2 regions of the Sinorhizobium prairiense genome follow, and region 2 is predicted to be linked to the other one. Evidence: riboswitches for the same ligand, from Rfam matches in the RefSeq annotation. Region 2 holds a riboswitch; the other holds the start of a gene.

What was found. A riboswitch is a leader RNA that binds a small molecule or an ion and turns the genes downstream of it on or off. The one in region 2 is predicted to bind S-adenosylmethionine.
Region 1: another riboswitch for S-adenosylmethionine. It lies ahead of metA (homoserine O-acetyltransferase MetA); the one in region 2 lies ahead of N0Q91_RS15355 (O-succinylhomoserine sulfhydrylase).

The regions. Positions count from the first base shown of each region.
Region 1 is NZ_CP104131.1:3,352,153-3,356,866, reverse strand. Features, by position in the region: gene N0Q91_RS18810 (DUF1737 domain-containing protein) at 180-386, opposite strand; gene N0Q91_RS18805 (HpcH/HpaI aldolase/citrate lyase family protein) at 383-1,285, opposite strand; gene N0Q91_RS18800 (hypothetical protein) at 1,407-1,658, shown strand; gene leuD (3-isopropylmalate dehydratase small subunit) at 1,792-2,397, shown strand; gene N0Q91_RS18790 (RidA family protein) at 2,406-2,786, shown strand; SAM riboswitch at 2,844-2,921, shown strand; gene metA (homoserine O-acetyltransferase MetA) at 2,985-3,911, shown strand; gene N0Q91_RS18780 (aldose epimerase family protein) at 3,992-4,714, shown strand, end outside.
Region 2 is NZ_CP104131.1:2,622,725-2,627,438, forward strand. Features, by position in the region: gene N0Q91_RS15335 (sterol desaturase family protein) at 1-630, shown strand, start outside; gene N0Q91_RS15340 (transporter substrate-binding domain-containing protein) at 655-1,440, opposite strand; tRNA gene N0Q91_RS15345 (tRNA-Gly) at 1,518-1,592, opposite strand; gene N0Q91_RS15350 (2'-deoxycytidine 5'-triphosphate deaminase) at 1,642-2,739, opposite strand; SAM riboswitch at 2,815-2,893, shown strand; gene N0Q91_RS15355 (O-succinylhomoserine sulfhydrylase) at 2,937-4,121, shown strand; gene N0Q91_RS15360 (CDP-alcohol phosphatidyltransferase family protein) at 4,161-4,714, opposite strand, start outside.

The DNA.
Region 1 (4,714 bases), 730 kb from region 2:
CATATTCCCAAGCGCAAGTTGTAGGAGCCGCACATCCCCGGTCCCTCATTCCTGTGCTCGTCACAGGAATCCAGCCAGACCAAGTCCTTGGGCTGAAAGAACCTTCCCGCGCCGCAGACGCGGGGCTGCTCTCATCCCTGTGACGAGCACAGGGATGCGGCGAGGAGAGATTGCAGTCCCTACTGCTCCGACAGCTTCATGTCGGGATGATAATCCTTCCCCTCCACTTCCTTCACCACCGCCTGTCCGCATTGCATATGCTGGGTGTCGGCATTGAAGGCGTAGGTCGGCGGACCGTGCAGCGTCCATCCCTGGTTCAATGCCGCCGTCACCTTGTGGCAGAAGGAGGCATCGTCGGGGCCGGTGAGAAAGCGATAAAGTTTCAAGAGTTTGCCTTTCGTTTTTCGATGATGTCCGCCTTGGCGGCGATCCTCATCGCCTGTTCGAGATGGAGGCGCTCGACCATCCGCCCATGAAGGTTGATGACGCCCTTTCCGGCATTGTCCGGCAAGGCAAAGGCCTCGATGATCGCGCGCGCCTCCTCGACCGCAGCCTCGTCCAGGCCGAAATGCCGATTGGCCGCATCGATCTGCGCCGGATGGATCAGCATCTTGCCGTCATAACCCATGTCGCGCCCTTGCCGGCACTCCGCCTCGAAGCCTTCCGGATCGCGGAAATCGTTGAAGACCGCGTCGATGACGTCGAGCCCGCTGCCGCGCGCGGCAAGAAGAATCTGCATCAGCCACGGAACGAGATAGGTCCGGCCCGGAAAGGCGGGCACGCCCGTCTCCTTGCGAAGATCGTTCAGCCCGACGACGAAGCAGTCCAGCCGGCCGCCGGAGGTGCGGCCGGTCTCGGCGATCGCCGGCCCGTTCACGACCCCGCGCGGCGTCTCGATCATCGCCCAGAGCCTCAGCTCATCCGGCGCGTCCCGTTCCGCAAGCCAATCGAGCGCGCCCTGAATATCGGCGGGGCTTTCGACCTTGGGCAGGAGGATAGCATCGGGCCGCGCGGCAAGAGCCGCTGCGAGATCGGCCTCGCCGAAGCCGGAGCCCGCCGCATTGACGCGGATGACCGTTTCGCCCTGCGGCCGGTTGTCGGCAAGATGCCGGACGAGCGCATCGCGCGCCGCAGCCTTGCGGTCCGGCAAGACGGAATCCTCGAGGTCGAAGATCACGGCGTCCGCAGCCAATTCACGAGCCTTGGCGAGCGCGCGCTGATTGTCGGCCGGAACCGAAAGCACCGAGCGGCGCAGCCGCACGGGATGGTGGTCGATCGCTCTCATGCCGTTCCCTGTCATGCCGTTCGTTGTGCCTGCCTTTCAACCTTTGCGCAAGACGAGACGGGCGGACCCTCTTGCAAGCGGCGTGGCCAGCACCCACATGCCGAGCAGAAAGGTGACAATCATGCAAAGCATCCGCTCTGTTCTCTTCACGGCCGCCGCCATCACCATAACGCTCGTGGCCTTCGTGTTCACCGCCTCGCTCGCCCTGGCGCTCGCTGGGATCGCCGCCATTATTGCCGTCGGCAGCGCGATCGCCGCCAAGCTCAACGGACGGCCCGTGCATGTTCGAGCGGGGGCACGCGCCAATCCGGGAAGCACTCAGCGCGAGATGCGGGTGTGGAACGACGGGCGCGGGACGATCATCGATCTTTAGAATCGGATTGCCGGAAGCGGGAGAAGCGGTTTCCGCCCGCATCCCGCTTCATGAAAGCAGATTCTCCTTCATTTCGGCGCAAAACTGATCTAAACGCTTCTCGAACATTTCCGCTGAAATCGAAGGCCAAGTCATGGACAAGTTCGTCAAGCTCACCGGCGTTGCCGCTCCCCTGCCCGTCGTCAACATCGACACGGACATGATCATTCCGAAGGATTACCTGAAGACGATCAAGCGCACCGGTCTCGGCACCGGGCTTTTCGCCGAGGCGCGCTACAACGAGGACGGCACCCCCAACCCGGACTTCGTTCTCAACAAGCCTGCCTATCAGAACGCCAAGATTCTCGTCGCCGGCGACAATTTCGGCTGCGGCTCCTCGCGCGAGCATGCACCTTGGGCGCTCCTCGATTTCGGCATCCGCTGCGTCATCTCGACCTCCTTCGCCGACATCTTCTACAACAACTGTTTCAAGAACGGCATCCTGCCCATCGTCGTTAGCCAGGAAGACCTCGACAAGCTGATGGATGACGCCAGCCGCGGCTCCAATGCCATTCTCACGGTCGATCTCGAAGCGCAGGAGATCACCGGTCCGGACGGCGGCTCGATCAAGTTCGAGGTCGATGCCTTCAAGCGCCACTGCCTGCTGAACGGCCTCGACGATATCGGCCTCACGCTCGAAAAAGGCCGCTCCATCGACAATTACGAGAAGGCGACCGCCGCTTCCCGCCCCTGGGCATGAGCTGTCGGATGACGCGCAAGCTCATCTCGTCCGGTTCGCCCTTCGAAAAGACGGCAGGTTATTCGCGTGCCGTCGCGAAGGGCGACTGGTGCTTCGTCTCCGGCACGACCGGCTACGACTACGCCACCATGACCATGCCGGAAACGGTGGAGGAACAGGCCCGCAACTGCCTGAAGACGATCGAAGGCGCCCTGAAGGAAGCCGGCTTCTCGCTGTCGGACGTCGTTCGCAACCACTACTACGTCACCGATGCCAGCTTTGCCGACCGCGTATTCCCGATCTTCGGCGAGACCTTCGGCGAGATCCGCCCGGCCGCGACGATGATCGTCTGCGACCTCATCCGCCCGGAAATGCTGATCGAGATCGAGGTTACGGCATTTCGGGGATAAGGCCGCCCCGACGCCGGCGAATCCTTTTTCATTGACCGCGCGGCCCTCCTCGCGCTATCTACGATCCGTGGTGATTTGGCCGGCCGGCTTGCAGCCACGTTAAAGAAGTCGCTAAAGGGCCGAGGGAACAATGGATTTCCGAGGACCGGTCGCGATCGTTTCGCCGCCGGTTTTTTTGTATTGATCGAGTGGACGCCCATGCCCATCAAGATACCCGATACGCTGCCCGCCTTCGAAACTCTCGTTCACGAGGGTGTGCGGCTGATGACCGAGACCGAGGCGGTCCGCCAGGACATCCGGCCGCTGCAGATCGGGCTCTTGAACCTGATGCCCAACAAGATCAAGACCGAGATCCAGATGGCGCGGCTGATCGGCGCCACGCCGCTTCAGGTCGAATTGACGCTGGTCCGCGTCAACGGCCACCGGCCGAAGAACACGCCCGAAGAACATCTGCTCGCCTTTTACGAGACCTTCGAGGAAGTGGAGGCCCGTAAGTTCGATGGCTTCATCATCACCGGCGCGCCGATCGAGACGCTCGAATACGAAGAGGTCACCTACTGGAAGGAGCTGCAGCGCATCTTCGATTGGACGACGACCAACGTCCATTCGACGCTGAACGTCTGCTGGGGCGGGATGGCTGCGATCTACCATTTCCACGGTGTTCCGAAATATCCGCTGAAGGAAAAAGCCTTCGGCGTCTACCGCCACCAGAACTTGCAGCCCTCTTCGGTCTATCTGAACGGCTTTTCCGACGATTTCGCCGTGCCCGTTTCGCGCTGGACCGAGGTGCGCCGCGCCGATATCGACCGGGTGCCGGATCTCGAAATCCTGATGGAATCAAAGGAAGTGGGCGTCTGCCTCGTGCACGAGAAGAAAGGCAACCGGCTCTACATGTTCAATCACGTCGAATATGATTCGACGTCCCTGTCGGAGGAATATTTCCGCGACGTCGATGCCGGCGTGCCGATCAAGCTGCCGCACGACTATTTCCCGCACAATGACTCCGCACTTCCGCCGCAGAACCGCTGGCGAAGCCATGCACATCTCTTCTTCGGCAACTGGATCAACGAGATTTACCAGACGACGCCCTACGAGCTGGCGAAGATCGGAACCGAAGCGCGTTGACGTAAAAAGTATGACTTTCCGGTTGCCGCCTCGGCGGAAATGCAGCAGGTTGACGCCGACTCGCGGAAATGGGGAGATGCATGGGAACAGACACGGAAATCTTCGGGCACCTGCCCTCCGGCGAGCCCGTACAGCGCGTGACGCTTCAGGGCGGCGGGCTGACGGCGTCGGTGATCACATGGGGCTCGGTCATCCAGGATCTTCGGCTCGAAGGACATGCAGCCCCGCTCGTGCTCGGCTTCGAGGATTTCGAAAGCTATCCGGTCCATTCCTCCTATTTCGGGGCCACGCCCGGGCGCAACGCCAACCGCATCGGCGGTGGCCGCTTCGTGCTCGAAGGCAAGGCCTATCAACTCGAGCTCAATGAGAAGGGCGCCACGCATCTCCACGGCGGCAGCGACAATATCGCCAAGCGCAACTGGTCGATCCTCAGGCGGGCCGAAGACAGCGTAACGCTCGAGATCACCGATCCGGACGGCCGCGCCGGCTACCCGGGCAATTGCACGATCACCTGCACCTATACGCTGAAACCGGGCGGCGCGCTCAACGTCGTCTACGAAACTGAGACCGACGCGCCGACCCTCGCCAATGTCTGCCAGCACAGCTATTTCAACCTCGACGGCGGCGCGGACGCATTCGGCCACGACATCATGATTGCGGCAGACCACTACCTGCCCACCGATGAACGGCAGATTCCGACGGGCGAGATCCGCCCCGTCGCCGGCACCGCCTTCGATCTTCGCGAAATGACCCCGCTGAGAAGGCAGCTGGACGGCGACGGAATCGCTTACGACCACAACTTC
Region 2 (4,714 bases):
CGCGTCGCCTTTCCCGCTGCCGCTACCGGCGTTGCCATCTGGGCTCAGGGGCGCGGCTACGGCGTGCTCCCGGCTCTTGGCGTGACCCCGCCGCTTGCCGGCCTGATCGCCTTCATCGCGCTGGACTTCGCCATCTGGTTTGAGCACGTCGTGTTTCACAAGATACCTGTCCTGTGGCGCATCCACCGCGTCCACCATGCCGATCCCGGTGTGGACGTCACCACGGCCCTTCGCTTTCATCCCCTCGAAATTCTGCTGTCGATGATCTGGAAGAGCGCGGTTATCATCCTGCTCGGCGCGCCCGCACTCGCCGTTCTCCTGTTCGAAATCGTGCTCAATGCCGGGGCGATGTTCAACCACGCCAATTTGCGGCTGCCGAAAGGCGCCGACAGGCTGTTGCGCCAGGTCATCGTCACGCCCGACATGCACCGCATCCACCATTCCGTGGAGAAGCGGGAGACCGATTCAAACTACGGCTTCAATCTTTCGGTCTGGGATCGGTTGTTCTCGACCTACGTCGCCCATCCATCGCGCGGCGACGATGCGATCGAGACCGGGCTGAAGGCCTACGGGCGCGTTGCACCCGTGAAGCTCCTATGGTCGCTGATACTCCCCTTCAGGCGTCGCTAGGGGATAGCCGCGAGTGGAGCCGCCTCAATAAATCCCGTTCGGGAAATAGCGAAGATAGATCTCCTCAAGCCTGCCGCTGCGTGAGAGTGCCAGCAAAGCGTGGTCGATCGCCTGGGTCAGCGCCGGCTCGGCCTTGCGGTTCATGATCGTCAGTCCCTCGCCCAGGAAGCGTTGGGAAAAATAGGAGCCCTCCAGCATGGCGCAGCATCCCCCGGCGAGGTTGCCGGAGACCCAGAAGGACAATTGCATGCCGTCGGAGAACGCGGCCGCGACGGTGCCTCCGCGAAGCGCGGAGAGCAGTGCGTCCCGGTCCGGAAAGCCCTTGGCTTCGAGCTTCGGGAAAAACGCCTTCAGCATTGCCTCATGCGTGGTGTCGGAGACGACGCCGACGGGCTTCCCGGCGAGATCGGCAGGACCGGTGATCGCGCCGGCGGCCTTGGTGTTGACGACGACGCGGGCGGGAAGTTGCATGAAGGCGCGGGAAAAGGCGAAACTCTGCCTCAGCTCCGAAGTCACGGCAATGCCGGCGGCAATCGCTTCCCCTTGCCCCTGTTCGAGGGCCGGCATGAGCTCCGGATAGGTCACTGCCTGGATCTGGCACTTGGCTTCGATCTCCAGCTCACGGCATATCTCGCGGGCGAGGTCGACATGGAAGCCCGACAGCTTGCCCGACTGGTCGATGAAGTTGAAGGGCGGGAAGTCGACGGTGGTCAGGAAACGAAGCCTGGCAAGGCCGCTGAGGTCCGGCTTGGCAATCCGTTCGCGGGCATCGAACAGCCGGGGCAGTTCCTTCGGCTGTGCCAAAGCCAAACCCGGGGCGAAAACGGCCGACAGTATCAATACCCAGAGAATCCGCAGCGCTATGGCGCCTCTATGAAAGGAGGAATTGGAGCGGGTGATCGGGATCGAACCGACGACATCAAGCTTGGGAAGCTGGCGTTCTACCACTGAACTACACCCGCGACAGAACCGGAAATTTCCTCAACAGCCGCGATCTGTCAAGCACAATGCTCACTCGGCGCGAAAATGCTTGGAGAGCTTGAGCCCCTGCGCTTGATAATTGGAGCCGAGATCGAGGCCGTAAAGTCCCTCCGGACGTTCCAGCATGTGCTCGTAGACGAGACGGCCGACGATCTGCCCGTGCTCCAGAATGAACGGTACCTCGTGGCTGCGCACCTCGAGCACCGCCCGGCTGCCGCTGCCGCCGGCCGACGCATGGCCGAAGCCGGGATCGAAAAAGCCGGCATAATGGACGCGGAACTCGCCCACGAGCGGGTCGAAGGGTGTCATTTCGGCGGCATAGCGCGGCGGCACATGGACGGCTTCGCGGGACACGAGGATGTAGAACTCGTCCGGGTCGAGCACGAGATCGTCGCGGCCGCGGCTGTAGAGCGGCTCCCAGAAGTCGAAAACGGCATGCTGGGCTTTCTTGTCGACATCGACCACCGATGTATGATGCTTGCCGCGGTAGCCGATCAGGCCGTCCGGTCCGGTGCCCTTGAGATCGATGGAAAGGGCAATGCCGCCGCCGGAAACGTTCGGCCGGTCACTGGCGACGAGCACGTCGCTTTCGTGCAGAGCCAGCAGTTCCTGCTCGGAAAGAACCGAGTGGCCTATGCGGAAGCGTATCTGCGAAAGCCGCGAACCGCGCCTGACGACGATCGGAAAGGTTCGCGGGCTGATTTCGAGATAGAGCGGTCCGCTATAGCCCGCCGGGATCTTGTCGAACTCCTGCGCCCTGTCGGTAATCACGCGTGTGAAGATATCCAGGCGGCCGGTCGAGCTCTTCGGATTGGCGGAGGCCGACATGTCTGCCGGCAACGACAGGCTTTCCATCAGCGGCACGATGTAGACGCAGCCGGTCTCAAGCACCGCGCCTTCGCTCAGATCGACGACATGCAGCTTGAGCCGGTCGAGCTTGTCGGCGACCAGATGAGAAGGGCCGGGCATGAAGCTCGCCCGGACGCGGAACGCCTTGGATCCAAGGCGAAGATCGAGGCTGGCCGGCTGGATCTGGTCATCATCCAGCGCCTTCTCGCTCTTCAGTCGTCCCGAGGCATACAGCGCAGCAATTGCGCGGTCGGCCAAAATCCCTGTGTCGCGCCCCATTCCGATCCTCATTTACAGTTGCCAGACAAAACCAAACTCCGGGAATTGACGCAAGCGCGGCCAGGCAGTATTGGAGCTTTATCCCGTGGTGATTTGGCCGGTCGGCTTGCAGCCACGTTAAACAAGTAGCTAAAAAGGCCGGGTGTCAAACCGGTCGTTTCGCGGCCGGTTTTTTTGTTTTTGAAAGTGACGTTCTCATGAGCAAGAATTGGCGCCCGGCAACCCAACTCGTCCACGGCGGAACGCTCCGCTCCCAGTACGGCGAGACTTCCGAAGCGATCTTTCTGACGCAAGGCTTCGTCTACGACAGCTCCGAAGCGGCGGAGGCCCGGTTCAAGGGCGAGACCGACGGTTTCATCTATGCGCGCTACGGCAGTCCGACCAACGACATGTTCGAGAAGCGCATGTGCATGCTCGAAGGCGCGGAAGACGCGCGCGCCACCGCCTCCGGCATGGCGGCGGTTTCCGCGGCAATCCTGTGCCAGGTGAAGGCGGGCGACCACATCGTCGCGGCCCGGGCGCTCTTCGGCTCCTGCCGCTGGGTCGTGGAAACGCTGGCGCCGAAATACGGCGTCGAGTGCACCCTGGTCGACGGTCGCGATCTCAAGAACTGGGAAGACGCGGTGCGTCCGAACACCAAGGTCTTCTTCCTCGAAAGCCCGACCAACCCGACGCTCGAAGTGATCGACATCGCCGGCGTCGCCAAGCTCGCCGATCAGATCGGCGCCAAGGTGGTGGTCGACAACGTCTTCGCGACGCCGCTGTTCCAGAAACCGCTGGAGCTTGGCGCCCATGTCGTCGTCTATTCCGCGACGAAACACATCGACGGCCAGGGGCGCTGCCTCGGCGGCGTGGTGCTCTCCGACAAGCAGTGGATCGACGAGAACCTGCACGACTATTTCCGTCACACCGGCCCGGCCATGTCGCCCTTCAACGCCTGGACGCTGCTGAAGGGGATCGAGACCCTGCCGCTGCGCGTCAAGCAGCAGACCGAAAGCGCCCGCCGCATCGCCGATTTCCTCGCGGAGCAGCCGCAGGTAGCCCGCGTCATCTATCCGGGCCGCAAGGATCACCCGCAGGCCGACATCATTGCGAAGCAGATGAGCGGCGGCTCGACGCTGGTCGCCTTCGAGCTCAAGGGCGGCAAGGAAGCAGCCTTCGCCCTGCAGAACGCGCTTGAAATCATCCGGATCTCCAACAATCTCGGCGATTCCAAGAGCCTGATCACCCATCCGGCGACGACCACCCACAAGAACCTCACCGACGAAGCCCGCGCCGAACTCGGCATCTCCGCCGGAACGGTGCGCTTCTCGGCCGGGATCGAGGACAGCGAAGACCTCATCGAGGATTTCGCAAGGGCGCTGAAGGGCGTAAACGCCTGACCGACACCATGACGAAGCCCGCGTCAGCGGGCTTTGTCGTCAGTCTTGCCGAAATGTCAGTCTTGCGAGAACGATCCGCGACAGCGCCGTATAGAGGCAGACGAGCGCGAAGACCGTTGCGAACAAGGGGAACCACCCGGGCAACAGGCACGACAGCAGAAAAAAGACGATCGTCTCCGTGGCCTCTGCGAGCCCCGTCGTGAAGTAGAGCGACTTCGCACCGCGCACCTCGGTCGTCAGGCCGCGCTTCTCGGCCATCACGGCATAGGCGAGGAAGCTCGCGCCGTTGACATAGAAGGCGAAGAGCAGAAATCCGCCGGCAAGACCGTTCGCGGCCGGATCTGCGATGATGAAACCGAGTGGGACGGCCCCGTAAAAGGTGAAATCGAGAACGATGTCGAGAAAGCCGCCGAAATCCGTTTTCCGGCTCGCGCGGGCGACGGCTCCGTCGAGGCCGTCGCAGAGCCGGCTCACAAGGATCAGAGCGGCGGCGGGCAGGTAAGCGCCGAGACCGATGAGCAGGGCTGCCGCAAGGCCAAGGCAAAGGCCGAGGATGGTGACGGCATCGGCACTGACCCCGCGGCCGGCCAGTG